DNA from 3 places in the Micrococcus sp. Mcc89 genome. Region 3 is predicted to be linked to each of the others. Evidence: riboswitches for the same ligand, from Rfam matches in the RefSeq annotation. Region 3 holds a riboswitch; each other region holds the start of a gene.
What was found. Region 3 has a riboswitch for S-adenosylmethionine ahead of NR072_RS07370 (O-acetylhomoserine aminocarboxypropyltransferase/cysteine synthase family protein). Riboswitches for the same ligand answer to the same signal wherever they lie in the genome.
Positions count from the first base shown of each region.

Region 1: linked by a shared signal. The riboswitch ahead of NR072_RS09580 (flavin reductase family protein) and the one ahead of NR072_RS07370 (O-acetylhomoserine aminocarboxypropyltransferase/cysteine synthase family protein) in region 3 are both predicted to bind S-adenosylmethionine.
Region 2: linked by a shared signal. The riboswitch ahead of NR072_RS01040 (bifunctional o-acetylhomoserine/o-acetylserine sulfhydrylase) and the one ahead of NR072_RS07370 (O-acetylhomoserine aminocarboxypropyltransferase/cysteine synthase family protein) in region 3 are both predicted to bind S-adenosylmethionine.

Region 1 is NZ_JALJRI010000103.1:67-5,661, reverse strand. Features, by position in the region: gene NR072_RS09600 (mechanosensitive ion channel family protein) at 1-1,461, opposite strand, end outside; gene hisD (histidinol dehydrogenase) at 1,593-2,909, shown strand; partial or broken gene NR072_RS09590 (RNA-binding S4 domain-containing protein) at 2,920-3,287, shown strand; gene NR072_RS09585 (hypothetical protein) at 3,335-3,949, opposite strand; SAM riboswitch class IV at 4,142-4,261, shown strand; gene NR072_RS09580 (flavin reductase family protein) at 4,335-4,859, shown strand; gene NR072_RS09575 (cold-shock protein) at 5,098-5,301, shown strand.
Region 2 is NZ_JALJRI010000010.1:30,149-35,743, forward strand. Features, by position in the region: gene NR072_RS01030 (SGNH/GDSL hydrolase family protein) at 1-188, shown strand, start outside; gene NR072_RS01035 (homoserine O-acetyltransferase) at 264-1,394, opposite strand; gene NR072_RS01040 (bifunctional o-acetylhomoserine/o-acetylserine sulfhydrylase) at 1,391-2,758, opposite strand; SAM riboswitch class IV at 2,889-3,004, opposite strand; gene NR072_RS01045 (VOC family protein) at 3,182-3,817, shown strand; gene NR072_RS01050 (CPBP family intramembrane glutamic endopeptidase) at 3,836-4,723, opposite strand; gene NR072_RS01055 (phosphotransferase) at 4,864-5,595, shown strand, end outside.
Region 3 is NZ_JALJRI010000063.1:76,280-81,874, reverse strand. Features, by position in the region: gene NR072_RS07370 (O-acetylhomoserine aminocarboxypropyltransferase/cysteine synthase family protein) at 1-1,300, opposite strand, end outside; SAM riboswitch class I at 1,308-1,420, opposite strand; gene NR072_RS07365 (class I SAM-dependent methyltransferase) at 1,596-2,324, shown strand; gene NR072_RS07360 (MFS transporter) at 2,321-3,646, shown strand; gene NR072_RS07355 (VOC family protein) at 3,692-4,105, shown strand; partial or broken gene NR072_RS07350 (GNAT family N-acetyltransferase) at 4,153-4,287, shown strand; gene NR072_RS07345 (hypothetical protein) at 4,574-4,735, shown strand; gene NR072_RS07340 (hypothetical protein) at 4,858-5,037, shown strand; gene NR072_RS07335 (DUF2812 domain-containing protein) at 5,099-5,595, shown strand, end outside.

The DNA of each region.
Region 1 (5,595 bases), on a different contig from region 3:
CTTGGCCTGCTGCGCGCGCCGCTCGGCGAACGCCTCCTCGCCCGGGCCGGCGAGTTCGCGGTTGCGCTGCACCGCCGTCATCGAGCCGGTGTACAGGCCGGAGTGGTCGCCCACGCGGGTCAGCGGTGTGGTGAGGGTGTCCGGGCGCGGATCGGCGCCGTCGACGCGCGGCAGCGGCGCGGTGCGCGGGCGCGGCTCGCGGGCCGCCACCCCGGAGCCGTTCGGGCCCGGCTCGCCCGTCCGGTCGCCACCGCGAGCCCCTGCATCGGATCCCTCGGAGGCGGGCGCCGCGTCGTCGTGGGCGGGGTGCCGGTCCACCATGCGCTGCACCACGATGCCCTCGGGGTGCTCGTGGCGCAGGAAGGCCACGAGGTCCTCGCGCACGAGGCAGCGCAGGTCCCAGAGGTCGCCGGAGTTGCGGGCGGAGACCACGGCGCGGATGCGCACGACGCCGCCGGTCGCATCGGTCACCTGCAGCGCGTGCTCGCGTCCGTCCCACAGGTCCGTGGACTCGAGCAGCTGGGTGAGTCGTGCGCGCAGCGCGTCCATGGGCACGCGCCAGTCCACGTCCAGCTCCACGACGCCGGAGACCTCGGCGCCCACCCGCGTCCAGTTCTCGAACGGCCGGGTGGTGAAGTGCGAGGACGGGTAGACCATGCGGCGGCCGTCCCAGAGCTTGAGCACCACGTTGGACAGGGTGATCTCCTCGACGGTGCCGAACACGCCCTCCATGTCCACCACGTCGCCCACCCGGATCGCGTCCGTGAAGGCGAGCTGGAAGCCGGCGAACACGTTGGTCAGCGTGGACTGCACGGCCAGGCCGGCGATCACCGAGATCACACCGGCGGAGGCGAGCAGGCCGGCCCCGAGCGAGCGCACCTCGGGCACCCCCAGCAGGACCACGGCGACGGCCACCACCACGATCACCGCGTTGAGGATGCGCCGGATCAGGATGGTCTGCGTGCGGATGCGTCGCTCGCGGCAGTGCTCGACGCCGGTCTCCTGGTAGCGGCCGAGGATCCCCGCCTCGATCACACCGACCAGGCGCCACGCGGCCCACGCGCCCGCCGCGGCCACGGCGATGAGCATCAGGAACGACGCCGGCCGGTACCAGGCCTGCTCCTCGGCCATGACCCCGAGCCAGATCCGGGAGGCCAGCAGGCCGGCGGCGACGGCGGCCGGCAGGCTCAGCCGTGCGGCGCCGTGCTGGAACGCGGGGCGGCGCACGAGCACGACGCGTGCCACCTGCAGGGCCAGGTACACGACCGCCGCGCCGATCGCGAACGCCATCAGCACGGTCAGCAGCGTCCCCCATTCCACGCCGAAGGCCCGGGTGGTGGCGGCCGCCCCGTCCTGGATGTCCCCCTCCACCCCGGACGGCACGGTCTCGCCCGCCAGGAGGCGGTCCAGGGCGGTCAGCAGGGGCGGGGTCGCGAGGGCGGGCAGCGCGGGGAAGACCATGACGACAGTCTGACACCCGCCCCCGGACGCACCCCGGAGAAGAGCACAATGGAGCCTGACCGTCCGCGCGGTCCGGGCCCGGCCGTCGTCGCGCCCCGTCCCGCCGGCCCGCCGCCCCCCTGGAGGAATCCGTGCTCTCCGTCACCGACCTGCGCCCGCTCGACACCGCCACCGCGGACCTGTCCCGCATCATCCCGCGGGCGAACGTGGACGTGTCCTCCGTGGTGCCGGTGGTCGCCCCGATCATCGAGCAGGTCCGCCACGGCGGCGAGCAGACCCTGCTGGAGCTGGCTGAGCGGTTCGACGGCGTCCGCCCGCCGGCCCTGCGCGTGCCCGCGGAGGCGCTCGAGGCCGCCCTGGCCGGGCTCGACCCGCGGGTGCGCGCCGCCCTGGAGGAGTCGATCCGCCGGGCCCGGCTCGTGCACGACGCCCAGCACCCCCAGGACTCCACGGTCGAGCTCGGCGAGGGCGCCGTCGTGGAGAACCACTGGATCCCCGTGGGCCGCGTGGGCCTGTACGTGCCCGGCGGCCGCGCCGTGTACCCCTCCTCGGTGGTGATGAACGTGGTGCCCGCGCAGGCCGCCGGCGTGGGGAGCCTCGCGGTGACCTCACCCCCGCAGCGGGACCACGGCGGCCTGCCCCACCCCACCGTGCTCGCCGCGTGTGCGCTGCTGGGCGTGGACGAGGTCTACGCGGCCGGCGGCGCCCAGGCCGTGGCCATGCTGGCGCACGGCGTCCAGGACGACGACGGCGGGTGGCTCTGCGCGCCCGTCGACCTGGTGACGGGGCCCGGCAACGTGTACGTGGCCGCCGCCAAGCGCGCGCTCCAGGGCGTGATCGGCGTGGACGCCGAGGCCGGGCCGAGCGAGATCGCCGTGATCGCGGACGGCACCGCCCGCGCCGACTGGGTGGCCGCGGACCTGATCAGCCAGTCCGAGCACGACCCGCTGGCCGCCTCCGTGCTCATCACCGATTCCGAGGACCTGCTCCGAGACGTGCAGGCGGCGATCGAGGCGCAGGTGCCCGGGGCGTTCCACGAGGATCAGATCCGCGAGGCCCTCACCGGCCCCCAGTCCGGCGTGCTGCTGGTGCGGGACATGGACCAGGCCGTGGAGGTCTCCGACCGCTACGCCACCGAGCACCTCGAGATCCAGACGCGCGACCCCGAGGCCCTCGTGGGGCGCATCCGCAACGCCGGCGCCGTGTTCGTGGGCCCGCACGCCCCCGTGCCGCTGGGCGACTACTCGGCCGGGTCCAACCACGTGCTCCCCACCTCGGGGACGGCCCGGCACTCCTCCGGTCTGAACACGGTGACGTTCCTGCGCCTGCAGCAGCGCATCCGCTACACGGAGACCGGGCTCAAGGAGGTCGCGGACGGGATCGGCGTGCTGGCCGAGGACGAGCGCCTGCCCGCGCACGGCGCCGCGATCCGCGCCCGCTTCGCGTGAGGGGGCGGGCGTGAGCGGCGTCCGCATCGACGCGTGGCTGTGGGCCGTGCGGCTGTACAAGACCCGGTCGGCGGCCACGGCGGCCGTACGCGCAGGCCACGTGCGCATCGACGGCGAGCCCGTGAAGGCGGCGACGCCCGTCGTCGTCGGGAACCGGGTGCGGGTGCGCCAGGACGGACGCGAGCGGATCCTCGAGGTCACGGGGCTGATCGCCAAGCGGGTGGGTGCCCCCGTGGCCCGGCAGCAGTATGTGGACCACTCCCCGCCGCCCGTGCCGCGTGAGCTGCTCGCGGTCCGTACCGCGAGCGCGGCGCGGGCCGGCCCACCAAGCGTGACCGCCGGCAGCTGGACGCGCTGCGCGGCCGCGACCGACGCTGAGCGACTCAGTCCTCCCCGCGCCGTCATCCGCCGTCGTGATGGCGGCCTCATGCGGAGGGTGCGGTCAGCACCATCCAGAACGGCTTGTCGTTGTCCACCGTGGCGGTGAACGTCATCGGCCCCGCCTCATCCACGGGGGGAGTCGCCGCCGACCAGCCGCCGCACAGCGCCTCCGACCCGGCCATCCAGGTCTTCGTTCCCCCGCCACCCCGTGAGGTCAGGATCTCCGTCTCACCGGTGGCATCCGAAGGACACAGCACGATGACCCGAAGGACCGCACCCTGTTGGGCGTCCACGGTGATCTGCTGTGTGCCCGTCCCGACCGCCTCCTCCAGGACGGACTCCTTCTCCGGGTCGAGATAGCCCGCATCCGGATGCCGGCGCGTGTACTCGACCAACGTCATCCCGTCCTCCTCGAACAGCGCGGCGGGGAGTGCTTCTTCACCGGCGGGTGACGACGCGGACGAACCGGTGGCGGAGGCCGACCGGGTTGCCGAGGGGGCCGCTGACGTCACGGTGACGGAGGACGCCGCAGCGGTGGATGCCTTCGCGGTGGAGGAGACGCTGCCCGGGGAAGCGGAGCATCCCGAGATGGCGATACCGAGGAGAGCCGCGACGACCACGGCGGCCGACAATGCCGCACGCTTCTTCTCGATGTCCATCCGCATGATCCGATCCCTCTCAGAGAACCGATTGCGGGGCCGCGGGCTGCGGTCTCGAGCCCCCCTCTCGAGTGGCTTGATCCTGGCTGGCGATGCACGGTGTGTCAAGCATCACATCGGGCAGCTCGGATGACGCCGCGCGACCGCCGCGCTTTGACCACCCCACGGACCCCTCCGTAGGCTGATCCCCAGAATCACGAGTTCCCGTCATTCACGGCCCTGGCCGGCGGGACGGCAACCCTCTCACGCAGTAGTGGGGTGCTCCAGGTGATGATTCGGCCCCTCGGACACCCCGACGGGCAAGTACCGCGCCTCCGCGGATCCGGGCGATCCGCGTTCCCGCCGTCTGCGGAGCCGCGCCAGTCATCGGAAGAGGACGCGCGCCATGACCCTGACCCACGAACCCCACACCGCCGCGTGGGACACCGACCTGTCCCTCGGCAACCTCCGCTCCGGCCTCTCGGCATTCCCCACCGGGGTCGTCGCGCTGGCGGGCCTCGCCGACGACGTCCCCGAGGTGATGGTCTCCTCCTCCTTCGGCGTGGGCATCTCCTGGGAGCCGGCCCTCGTGTCCTTCTCCGCGCAGAACAGCTCCCGCACCTGGCCGCGCCTGCGCCGGGCCGGGTCGATCGGCGTCTCCCTGCTCGCAGCGGACCAGACGCCGCTGTGCCGTCAGCTGGCCGCCCGCGAGGGCGACCGCTTCGCCGGTCTCGACGTGCACCGCAGCCCGCACGACGCCCTGCTGATCGGGGGCTCCTCGCTCTGGCTCGAGACGCGGGTGCACGCCGAGGTCCCGGCGGGCGACCACACGGTGGTGCTGCTGGAGGTGACGGCCTTGGCGGATCACACGGACGCCGCTCCCCCGGCCGCCCTGCACCGCAATCTCTTCCACGGCCTGCGCGCGCTCTGAGCGAACTCCAGGTGAACAATCGGGCCCCTGGTTCCCGGTCGGCGAGATCCGTGCAATGATGGAGCCTGAAGTTGATCAAGCTGTATCCCGCCATCTTCACTGCTCGTCAGCCCGGCATCGCCGGCGTCGATGAGTGTTGGGCAAGCGGTTCAGTCTCGCCGCTTCACCCGCGTCCCACCTCCGGGCCGCGGTCCAACACCGCCACCGCACCGCGGGGGCACATCGAAAGGACACCATCATGGCTGTCGGTACTGTCAAGTGGTTCAACGCTGAGAAGGGCTACGGCTTCATCGCCCCCGAGGACAACTCCGCGGACGTGTTCGTGCACTTCTCCGCCATCCAGGGCGGGGGCTTCAAGGAGCTCCAGGAGAACGACCGCGTCGAGTTCGAGACCCAGGACGGCCCCAAGGGCCTCCAGGCCGCCAACGTGACGAAGCTCTGATCTTCGCCTGACGCACGGCTTCCGACGCCCCCGGTCCGCACGGACCGGGGGCGTCGTCGTGTGCGCTTCCGTGCGTCCCGCACGCCCGCGCACTCCGCCGTACGCCCGTTCGACCGCGGCGCTGCGACATCACCGCAGGGCTGCACTGCGGTGATGTCGCTGAGGCGCGGTCCTCCGGGGTGGGCCTCGTCCTGGCCCTGCGCGTCAGGCCGCGCCCCGCCGGCCCACGTGGCGACGCAGCAGCAGCACCACGCCCAGGGCCAGCAGATACCCGAGCGCGACGACCGCGAAGCC
Region 2 (5,595 bases), on a different contig from region 3:
GCGCGGCCCGCGCGTCGGACGCCGCATGGGTGCGCACGCATCTGGCGCCGTGGGTGGTCCGCCGCCTCCGCGGCGTCTCCTCCGGCGACGGCGTCACGGCCAAGCGCCCCGTCCCCGAGCCGCTCTTCGGCGCGCCGATGCCGCAGGGCTCGGACCACACCGAGCCGCTGGACATCGTCGAGCCCTGAGCCCGGCCGGCGGGGACCGGTGGCCGTTTCCCGAACGACAGTGCCGCGACACGCCGCCGTTTCCCGAACGAAAGTTCAGAGGGCGAGGGTGCGCTTGAGCGTGTCGGCCACCTGGCCGTATTCGGTGAGGAAGCCGTCGTGGCCGATGGGCGAGGCGATCGTGTGCACCGGCGGCCGCGCGGGCAGCGCCGCCGCGAGCGCCTCGGACTCGGCCGGCAGGTAGAGCCGGTCCGAGTCGACGGCGGCCACGAACGCCCGGCCCCGGTAGTCCGCGAGCGCCGCCGCCACGCCGCCGCGCCCGCGCCCGACGTCGTGGCCCATGAGGGCCTCGGTGACCACGAGGTAGGAGTTCGCGTCGAACCGGTCGGTGAGCTTGGCCGCCTGGTGGTCCAGGTAGGACTCCACGGCGTAGCGCCCGCGCCCGCCCGGCACCCCGACGACGGCGCCGAACGGGTCCTCGACGCCCTGCGGTTCCCGGCCGAACCGCTGGCCGAGCTCTCCCGCCGTGCGGTAGGTGGTGTGGGCGATGCGCCGGGCGATGCCCAGGCCGGCCACGGGGCCGGGGCCGGGGTAGTAGTCGCCGCCCTGGAAGTCCGGGTCGAGGCGGATGGCCGCGGTCTGGGCCTGCCCCCACGCGATCTGGTCGGCGGAGGAGGCCGCGGTGGCGGCCAGCACACCCACCCCGGCGACGCGCGCGGGGTGGGTCGCGGCCCACTCGAGGGCGCGGGCCCCGCCCATCGATCCGCCGATCACGGCGCGCCAGGCGCCGATCCCGAGGTGGTCGGCCAGGCGCCGCTCGGCCTCGACCGCGTCCCGCAGCGTGAGGAACGGGAACCGGGAGCCCCAGGGCCGCCCGTCGGGGGCGGGCGTCGAGGGCCCGGTGGAGCCGTGGCAGCCGCCGATCATGGCGGGGGCGACCACGAACCACCGGTCCGTGTCCACGGCGCGGCCCGGGCCGACGAGGGCGTCCCACCAGCCCGGCGTCGGGTCCTCCTCGTGCGCGGCCACGTGCGCGTCGCCGGTGAGGGCGTGCAGCACGAGCACGGCGTTGGAGCCGTCGGCGGCGAGGGTGCCCCAGGTCTCGTAGGCCAGCTCGACGTCGGGCAGCAGCCCGCCGGTCTCGGTGCGCAGCTCGCCGACCCGCAGGCGGTGGCGGCCGCCGCGGGGCAGCGCGGTGCGCGACGGACGCGTGGCGACGGCGGTCATGCCCGCTCCCCCGCGTCGTCGTCGCCGCGGCGGGCGGCGGCCGCGAAGCCGCGCTCGAGGTCGGCGAGGATGTCCTCGACGTCCTCCACTCCGAGTGAGAGCCGCACCAGACCGGGGGTGACGCCGGCGGCGCGCTGCTCGTCGTCGGTGAGCTGGGAGTGGGTGGTCGAGGCCGGGTGCACCACGAGCGAGCGGACGTCACCGATGTTGGCCACGTGGTGGTGCAGGGTGAGCCCGTCCACGAACGCGGCCCCGGCCTCGCGGCCGCCCGCGATCTCGAAGGAGACGAACGCGCCCGCGCCCTTCGGCAGGTAGCGCTGGGCCCGCTCGTGCCACGGGCTGGACTCCAGGCCGGCGTAGACCACGTGCTCGACGTCGTCGCGGCCCTCCAGCCAGCGCGCCACCGCGGCCGCGTTGGCCACCTGCCGCTCCATGCGCAGGGACAGGGTCTCCAGGCCGAGGTTCACCAGGAAGGCGTTGAACGGGGAGATGGCCGAGCCGTAGTCGCGCAGCAGCTGCACGCGCGCCTTGAGGATGAAGGCCAGGTTGGCGCCGAGCGGCGAGCCCACCCCGAGGTCCCGCGCGTACACGAGGCCGTGGTAGGACTCGTCCGGCTCGTTGAAGCCGGGGAACCGCTCGGCGTGCTGCGCGTAGTCGAACGTGCCGGCGTCGACGATCACGCCCGCGATGGCCGCGGCGTGCCCGCCGAGGTACTTCGTGGCGGAGTGGGTGACGACGTCCGCGCCGTGCTCGATCGGTCGCAGCAGGTACGGGGTGGCCAGCGTGTTGTCCACGATCAGCGGCACGCCGGCCTCGTGGGCGGCGTCGGCGACGGCGCGCACGTCCAGGACGTCCCCGCGCGGGTTGCCGAGGGTCTCGCCGAAGAACGCCTTGGTGTTCGGCTTCACGGCGGCGCGCCAGGACTCGAGGTCGTCCGGGTCGGTCACGAACGTCGTCTCGACGCCGACCTTGGCGAGGGTGTGCTTGAACAGGTTCTGCGTGCCGCCGTAGAGGCTGGCCGAGGCGACCACGTGGTCGCCGGCGCCGGCGAGGTTGAGGATCGCGAACGTCGTCGCCGCCTGACCGGAGGCCAGCAGCAGCGCGCCCACACCGCCCTCGAGCGCGGCGATCTTCTCCTCCACCGGGCCCTGCGTCGGGTTGCCGATGCGGGTGTAGAGCGGGTCGAGGTCCTTGAGCGCGAACCGGTCCGCGGCCACCTGGGCGGACGGGAAGTCGTACGAGGTGGTCTGGAAGATCGGCAGGGCGGTCGCACCGAAGGCGTGCTGGCCGACGGCGACGCCCGCGTGGACCTGCGCGGTGGAGAAGCCCCAGGCGTCGGGGGTCGGGGTGGGCTGGTCGGTCATGGCGGACCCTCCTGAAGGGTTCAGGGGCCGGACCCGGCCGCCCCGCCCGCCGGCCGACGTGCCGATCCGCGGACCGGCGTCGTCGAGGTGCCGGAGATGACCCGGCGCCGTCGAGAGGGGCCGTGGGATCGGCCCGCGCTTGCCGGCGTCCGTTGTGGGGCCGGCCTGGTCGTCACCCGGGGCACCCCACCGCGGAAGGAGGGTTGCCGGTCAGCATGCCGGGGCCTGTTGCTGACTCTCGTGACCGTGCCTCCGAGTGTAGCCCGCCGCCCCGCCACGATTTCGTCACGCGTGTCACACGTGGATACGCTCTCCGCACGGGGCGCCCGACCCGTCAAGGGCTCGACGCCCCTGGACTCGCACCAGGTCAACCCCCGGGGCAGCCCGGGAACGGAGAGGAACAGCGCAGTGCACACCTGTCGCATGGACCACGTGTCCTACGCCGCCGGCCCCGAGGGCCTGGACGCCACGGTCGCCCGCATCGCCGAGACGCTGGGCATCGAGCGGATCAAGGGCGGTGTCCACCCACGTTTCGGCACCCAGAACGCGCTCTTCCCCATGACGGAAAGGCAGTATCTGGAGGTCGTCGAGGCCCTGGACCACCCGGCCTCCCTCAGCGCGCCGTTCGGCCAGCTCGTGCGCGCCCGCACCGAGCAGGGCGGCGGCTGGATGAGCTGGGCGGTGGCCACCCCGGACATCGGCCGGTTCGAGCGCCGCCTCGGCCGCGAGGCCGTCCCCGGCAACCGTCGCTTCCCGGACGGCCGCGAGCTGTCCTGGCGCCAGATCGGCATCAAGGGAACCCTCGCGGACCCGCAGCTGCCGTTCATCCTGCGCTGGGCCGACGGCCAGGAGGACATGCACCCCTCGCAGGCGGCCGAGCCGCAGGCCACCATCGAGCGCCTGAACATCGCCGGCTCCCCCGAGCGCCTCGCCGAGTGGCTCGGCGACGACGAGGACGGCCAGGTCCAGGACGTGAACATCGAGTACGTCGCGCCCTCCGGCACCCCGGGCATCGTCTCGGTCACCTTCCGCACCCCGAAGGGCGAGGTCACGCTCTGAGCGCGGGGGCGGGGCCGCTCAGCCGAGCAGCCCCGCCCGCGCCAGCAGCGGGTAGCCGACGAACCCGACGGCGTCCAGCAGCGCGTGCGCGATGACCAGGGGCATCACCCGGCGCACCCGCAGGAACACGAGCGCGAACACCACGCCCAACAGGGCGTTGCCCACGCCCGGCCCGATCCCCTGGTACAGGTGGTACGCCCCGCGCAGCAGCGCGAGGGCGAGCACCACCACGGCCGCGCGGGTCGGCAGGTACAGCCCCTCGGCGCTCACCCACGACGACGGCACGGCCGGCGCCGGATCGCGCGCCAGGCCCGCGGCGCGCAGCCGCTGCAGATACCCGAGCCGGTCGACGAGCCAGGCGCCCACGATGACCTCCTCCAGCAGTCCGTGCCGCAGCGCGGAGAGCAGCAGGACCGGCACCTGATACCAGCTCTCCCCGAGCGCCGAGCCGACGATCGCCGTCGTGATCCCCAGGGCCCGGCCGGCGGCGTAGACGCCGAGCGTGCCCAGCCCGATGGCCGCGAACAGGCCCAGGCCCCAGGCCAGGTCGCGGCCGGGGCGGCGCAGGTCGAGGCCGAGCACCCGGAACGGGTTCCGGCCGCGCAGGTGCATCAGGTGCAGCACGAGGGCCACCGGCACCAGCGCGAACCCGATGCCGAGCAGCTGATAGGTCAGGTCGAACACCCAGCGGTCGGCCAGGGCCGGGTTGAGGACGGTGGTCTGCTCGCCGAGCGGGGCCTGGGTGGCCTTGTCGATGAGCTGGACGATCGCATAGACCGCCGACTTCCCCAGGGAGAGGCCGAGGACGATCGCGATCTCCCACCGCACCGTGCGCGCGGACGGGGCGGGCAGCGCGGGGGCGGGTCGGACGGCCGGGGTGCGGGACGTGCGCGGGGTGGCGGGCATGCCCTCCAGTATCGGCCCGCCCCTCTCCCCCCGGGCGCTTTCGAACGTGAGGTGGGGCCTTTCTCCCGTTCGAAAGTCCCCATTCCCCCGATGTCACGTTCGAAAGTCCGGGAGGGCGGAGGGAGGGTTAGCGTGGTCGTGTGGTCTCCCCGCCTGCCCCCAGCGAGCTCGAGCTGGTCCACCGCGCCCTGCAGCACCTCCGCCCCGGCCTCGACCCCGCCCTCGCCCGCCGGCTCCGCACAGCCGACTGGGCCGCGGCGTCCGTGGAGGAGGGCGGGCAGTTCCACCGCGTGCTGGTGCTCGAGGACGTCGGCGTCCTCCGGATGACGCGGGCCCACGAGGTCGGCGCCGCCCCCGCCGCGCGGTGGGCGCCCGAGCGGGACCCCGCGGCGCACCTGCCCCGGCGCCTGGCCCTCCTCGACGGGCTCGCCTCGGCCCTGGCCGAGCGCGACGTGCCGTGGGCCGTCCCGGTCGCCCTCTCGGACCCCGTCCCCGCGGGCCCGGGCGCCGCGGTGCTGCAGCGCTTCCTCCCGGGCGGGCCGCACCCGCCGCACGAGGGCGATCCGGCCGTGCTGCGCGGCGTCCTCGACGACCTCGCCGCCGTGGACGTCACCGACCCGCGGATCGCCCCGCACCTCGGCCGCCCGTTCGCGTTCCGCGGCCCGTGGACGCCGGAGCGCGCCCGGCACGTCGCGGCGCTGCCGGGGGCGGTCGCCGCGCGCCTGGGCGCGTGGGAGGGGCACGACGTCGACGCGCGGCTGGGCGCCGAGGCGTGGCCGGACGCGGTGGCTGCCCTCGCGGACGCGGTGACGACGTGGACCGCCGCGCCGCCCGTGCCGCCGTCGCTCGTGCACGGCGACCTGGCCGGGCAC
Region 3 (5,595 bases):
TGGCGGGGGCGGCCGGCCCGGCGGCGGTCACCACGGCCAGGGCGCGGTCCAGGTCCGCGATCAGGTCGTCGGGACACTCCAGCCCGATGGAGAGCCGGACGGTGGTCTCGGCGATCCCGGCGGCCTCGCGCTGCTGCCGCGTCAGACGACAGTGCGTCATGGTCGCCGGGTGGGAGACGAGGGACCGGGCGTCGCCGACGTTGACCACCAGCTGGAACAGCTCGAGCGCGTCGAGGAACGGGGCCACGGCCTCGGGGCCGCAGGCCAGGTCGAAGGAGAACACCGAGCCGACGCCGTCCGGGAAGTCACGGGCGGCCAGCGCCGCGCTGGGATGCCCGGCCACGCCGGGGTGGTGCACCCGCGCGACCGCGGGGTGCCCGGCCAGGTGTTCGGCCACGGCCAGCGCGGTGGCGGTGTGGCGGGCCACGCGCAGGTCGAGCGTCTCGAGCCCCTGGATGAACTGCGCCGCGCTCGCGGGGGCGAGGGTGGGGCCGAGGTCGTGCAGGAACTTGCTGCGGGCCAGCGTCAGGTAGGCGCCGCGGCCGTGCCGCTCGACCAGCGTCTGCCCGCCGTAGCGGGCCTTGGGCCGGGCCAGCTGCGGCCACCGATCCGGCGCCGCGCCGTGGTCGAACGTGCCGCCGTCCACGATCGCGCCGCCGAGCACCGCGCCGTGCCCGCCGAGGAACTTGGTGGCCGAGTGCACGACGACGTCGGCGCCGTGCTCCAGCGGCCGGTAGAGGGCCGGCGTCGCGAGGGTGCTGTCCACCACCACGGGCACGCCGGCCGCGTGGGCGAGGTCCGCGAGCGCGGGCAGGTCCGGGAGGGTGGCGAGCGGGTTGGTGATGGCCTCGAGGAAGAACGCGCGGGTGTCGGGCCGGACCGCGGCGGCCCACGCGGGCGGGTCCGCCGGGTCCGCGAAGGTGACCTCGATGCCGAAGTCCGCGAACGTGTCCGTCAGCAGGTCGACGGTGCCGCCGTAGAGCTGGCTGGAGGCGACCAGGTGCTTGCCGCCCTGCAGCAGCGCCAGCAGGGACAGCGCGACGGCGGCCTGGCCGGTGGCCGTGGCGATCGCGCCGATGCCGCCCTCCAGCGCGGCGAGGCGGTTCTCGAACACCGCGACGGTCGGGTTGCCCGTGCGGCTGTAGGTGAAGCCGGGGGTCTCGAGCCGGAACATCGATGCCGCTGTGGCGTGGTCCGGGAAACGGAACGCCGTGGTCTGGTGGATGGGCGGGACGACCGGCCGGTGGGGCGCGGCGGGCTCGTAGCCGGCGTGGACTTGCTGTGTGGCATGACGGGGCATCTGCTCTCCTCCATCGGTCCTGGCGGTAGCACCGGGCCTGCCGTTCCCGGGGGTCCGAGTCCGGCGGGCGGGTTGCTGCGGCGTCGTCGAGCCAGATCTCTCAGCCGCTCTGGATGGGTGGTGAGCCCATCCCACGCGGTGGGCCGCCGAGAGTCCAGCGGGCGGCCGGCTCGCGCGTCATATGAGCCGCCCCCGCGCCATCCAGGACCGGCCGGAGCCTCTCCGGGGCGCGGCGGGCCGAGGCAGACCCGTGTGACGGACCGGCGTGGAGGGGGGGTGTGTCAGACTCCCGGGCATGACGCAGAGCACACCGGGCGGACCGGCCATGGACCTGCCCGACTTCCGGCCCTCGGGCAACCAGGGCGTGGACCCGGCGCTGTACGAGATCGAGAACGCGGCCATGGACCGTGAGGGCGCCCTCTGGGCGGCGCTGCAGGAGGCGGCGCCCTGGGCCGGGCGGACGCTGCTCGACCTCGGTGCGGGCACCGGCTTCTGGCTGCCCCGCTACGCCGACGCGGCCGAGACGATCGCCGTCGAGCCGGACGTGCGCCTGCTGGGGGCCGCCCGCGCCCGCCCCGGCGGGGCGCGCGTGCTGTACGGCTCGGCCGCGCGGATCCCGCTGCCGGAGGCGAGCGTCGACGTCGTGCATGCCCGGTTCGCGTACTTCTTCCCGCACCCGCACTGGGACGTCCGACCCGGCCTGGACGAGGTCGCCCGGGTGCTGCGGCCCGGCGGCGCGCTCGTGGTGATCGACAACGACACCGAGCGCGGCCAGTTCGCCGAGCTGCTGCGGGCGAGCACGAACGCCGCGGCGCAGGGCCAGGACACGTACGCCCGCGAGTGGTGGGCCGGCGTCGGGGCCGAGACCCGTGAGGTCATGAGCTCGTGGACCTTCGACTCCCGCGCCGACCTCGAGGCCGTCCTGCGGCTGGAGTTCGAGCGAGGGGTCGCCGACGCGTGGCTCGCCGAGCACCCCGCAGCGACGTCACTGAGCTACGGCTACCTGCTCCACGTGTGGCGGTGAGCACGGACCCGCGTCGCCAGACGCCTGCCCCCCGCACCCCTGACACTGGGACGCCCCCGCCGCCGGAAGGACGGGCGCGGTGGCTGGTCGCCTCCAACGCCCTCGACGCGGGTGGCCGGTCCGCCTCGGACGTCGCCCTGGATGTCCTGGCGGTGCTCCTGCTCGGCGTGCGCGCCGACGGCATGGGCGTGCTGATGACGCTCTCCGGGTTGGGATTCCTCCTGCTCGGCGTGCCCATCGGCATCGTGGTGGACCGACACCTCAGCCCGCGGCTGCTCGCGGCCACCGGCCTCGCCAAGGCGGCGGTGCTCGGCTCGCTCGTCGTGGCGTGGGCGCTCGACGCGCTCACGTTCGGTCACCTCGCCGCCGTCATGGCCCTGCTGGGCGTGCTCACGGTGCTGGCCGAGACCACCCAGACCGCGCTCGTGCCGCGCGTCGTGCCGGCCACCGCCGTCGCCCGCCTGACGGCGCGGCTCGAGTCCGCCGACGCCGCCCTCGTGTTGATCGTGCCCGCCGCGGCGGGCGTCCTCGTCGGGTCGCTGGGCGCAGGGCCCGTGCTCGGCATCGCGACGGCGTTCCTCTTCGCGGCGGCGATCGTCGCGCTCCGGGTGCGGTTGCGGCCCTCCGCCGCGGCGGACGTCCCGGACGACGACGGGGACCCCGGCGTCGCGGACGTCCTCTCCCGCTGGGCCCGGTTCGGGAAGGACGCCGCGGAGGGGTGGACGGTCCTGCGGCGCACCCCGGTCCTGTGGCTGCTGACGATGGGGTCGGTGGCCGCCAATGTGGGCATGGCCCTCTTCGCCCCGGTCGAGGCGGTCTGGATCCTGACCGACCTGCGGCTCGGGCCGGAGTTCCTGGGCGTCCAGATCACCGCGGGCGCGGTCGGGGCACTGGCGGCCTCGTCCCTGGCGGGCCGGGCCATCGACCGCCTGGGCGAGCGCCGGTGCATCCTCCTCGGCTCGGTCGGCTGCGCCGTGGCCGTGGGGCTGCACCTGCTGGCCTACGTCGACCGCGCTCATGCCGGGCCGTGGCTGCTGGCCGGCGCGGCCCTCTGGGGGTTCATGGTCCTGCTCGGGAACATCACCCAGGCCGCCGTGACCGCCCGCGCCTGCCCCGAGGGCACGCTCGGGCGGGTCACCGCGATGCGCCGCACCCTCACCCGGGGCTCCGTGCCGCTGGCGACCCTCGCGGGAGGTGCGCTCGGGGCGACGCTCGGGGTCGGCTGGGCGCTCGCGGGGTGGCAGGTCCTGGCCGTGGTCTCGCTGGCCGCCGTCGTGCCGGCCGCGCGGTGGGTGGATGCGGGGCGCGACGACGTCGACTGAGGCCGAGACGCTGACGCGGACGCCGAGGTCGCTTAATGTGTGGCCATGGTCAGCCGCCCCGTGCTCCAGCAGCCGGTGATCGACGCCGTCGACATCCGTTCCGTCGCGGAGTTCTACCGCGAGCTCCTCGGCCTCCACTACCGCGCGGGCGACGAGCTCGCGGACGGCCGCGAGCCGGACAGCGCGGACTGGCTCGTGCTGCTGGACGACGACGGCCGCCGCGTCCTGACATTCCAGCGCACCGAGGAACTGAAGCCCAGCACGTGGCCGTCACCCGAGGTGCCGATGCAGCTGCACCTGGATTTCACCGTGCCGGACCGCGATTCCCTCGACGCGGCCCACGGCCACGCCCTGCGCCTGGGCGGGCGCCTCGTCCAGGACCGCTCCGACGACGAGGACGAGCCCCTGTACGTGTTCGCGGACCCGGCCGGCCACCCCTTCTGCGTCTTCGTGGGGTGAGCGCGGCAGACCGCGGCACGGCTCAGTGCCGTCGGTAAGGTCGTCGGGTGATCCCGCAACCCACCGATCGACTCACGTTCCGGTGCATGACCGACGCTGACCTCGACGACATGTGCCGGCTCCTCGGAGACGCGGAGGTCATGCGCTACTACCCGCGAGCCAAGTCGCGCAACGAGGTGCAGCGGTGGACCCGACCCGGACGCGGCCGATCCGATGGGCCCGATGCCCCACGACCCCTCCTGGGCCGGCGGCGGGGACGACTCCCTGCTCCAGCGCGCCGCCGAGACCGCCCGCGACCTGCTGCCCGGCAAGGACTGACCCGGGGGCCTCCGGCAGGAGGGCCAGGGGTGGGCGTGTCGGCCTGACCCTTGGTTGACTTGCGACGACGTCGGCCCACCCCACCCCGGGCGCCGTCGGACAGGGGGCGCTCACCCGGCGCCCCTCCCACCACGCCTGAGGAGGGCACCCATGGCTGATCAGCAGATCCCCGAGACGAAGAACTCCGACGCCCCCGGCGACCAGGACCAGGCCGCGCAGCAGGCGCCCGCCGAGGTCGACGGCCTCGCGGCCAAGGCCGAGCAGTCCGAGAAGGAGACCGAGGAGAACGACGAGGGCGGCTACGGCCACTGACCGACCACCTCGTCCCACCGACGACGCCCCGGGTGCCGCGCGCATCCGGGGCGTCGTCGCGCCCGGGGGGGGCGTCAAGGTCGGCATCCGATGCCCCATCCCCTTGCACCCACCGGCAGTCGATGACTGAGTGTCACTCAGAGATATATCCCTCAATGATTCTCGGGGAGTGGCGGGACCCCGATGATCCGCATCTCCACACCACGTTGAAGAAGCTCAGGGATGCCGGGTTCATCGAGGAGTTCGACGGCGACGACGCCCGACGCGTCCATCGCCTCACCCCCGGGGACGCGGCGTCCTGATGAGCGACATCGAGCGCCGGCGCGGAATCCTGGCGATGGCCGACCAGATCATGGAGACGACATGAGCACCACACGCATGAGCAGTGGGCCGGCCTTCACCCCGGAGAAGGACCTCGCGAGGTTCGAAGACACGGCCCGCCGCGGCCAGCGGCTGACCGGGTTCTCCCTGGCCGCCCACGGCTGGCGCTTCGAGGACGCCGAGCCCGAGGACGTCGTCTTCGACATGTCCTACGAGACCGACCCCGACGACCACCACTTCGACCTCTTCCGGGCCGCCGGCTGGACGCCCGCGCTCACCTACGGCCACATCCGCCTCTTCAAGGCCGCCCCCGGTACCACCCCCGTCCACACCGGCACGGAGTCACGACTCGAGGAGGCGCTCGGCAACCGCGCCCTGTTCCTGCGGTACACCGCAGTGACGATCGCCGCCGTGCTCCTGGTGGTGCTGGCGATGGCGGCCGCCGACTGGCCTCTTGCGGCGGTGCTCGCCACCGTCGCGGGCCTCTACGTCCTCTCCTTCACGGACCTCGAATGGCGAGGACTCATCGGCTGGGGGCT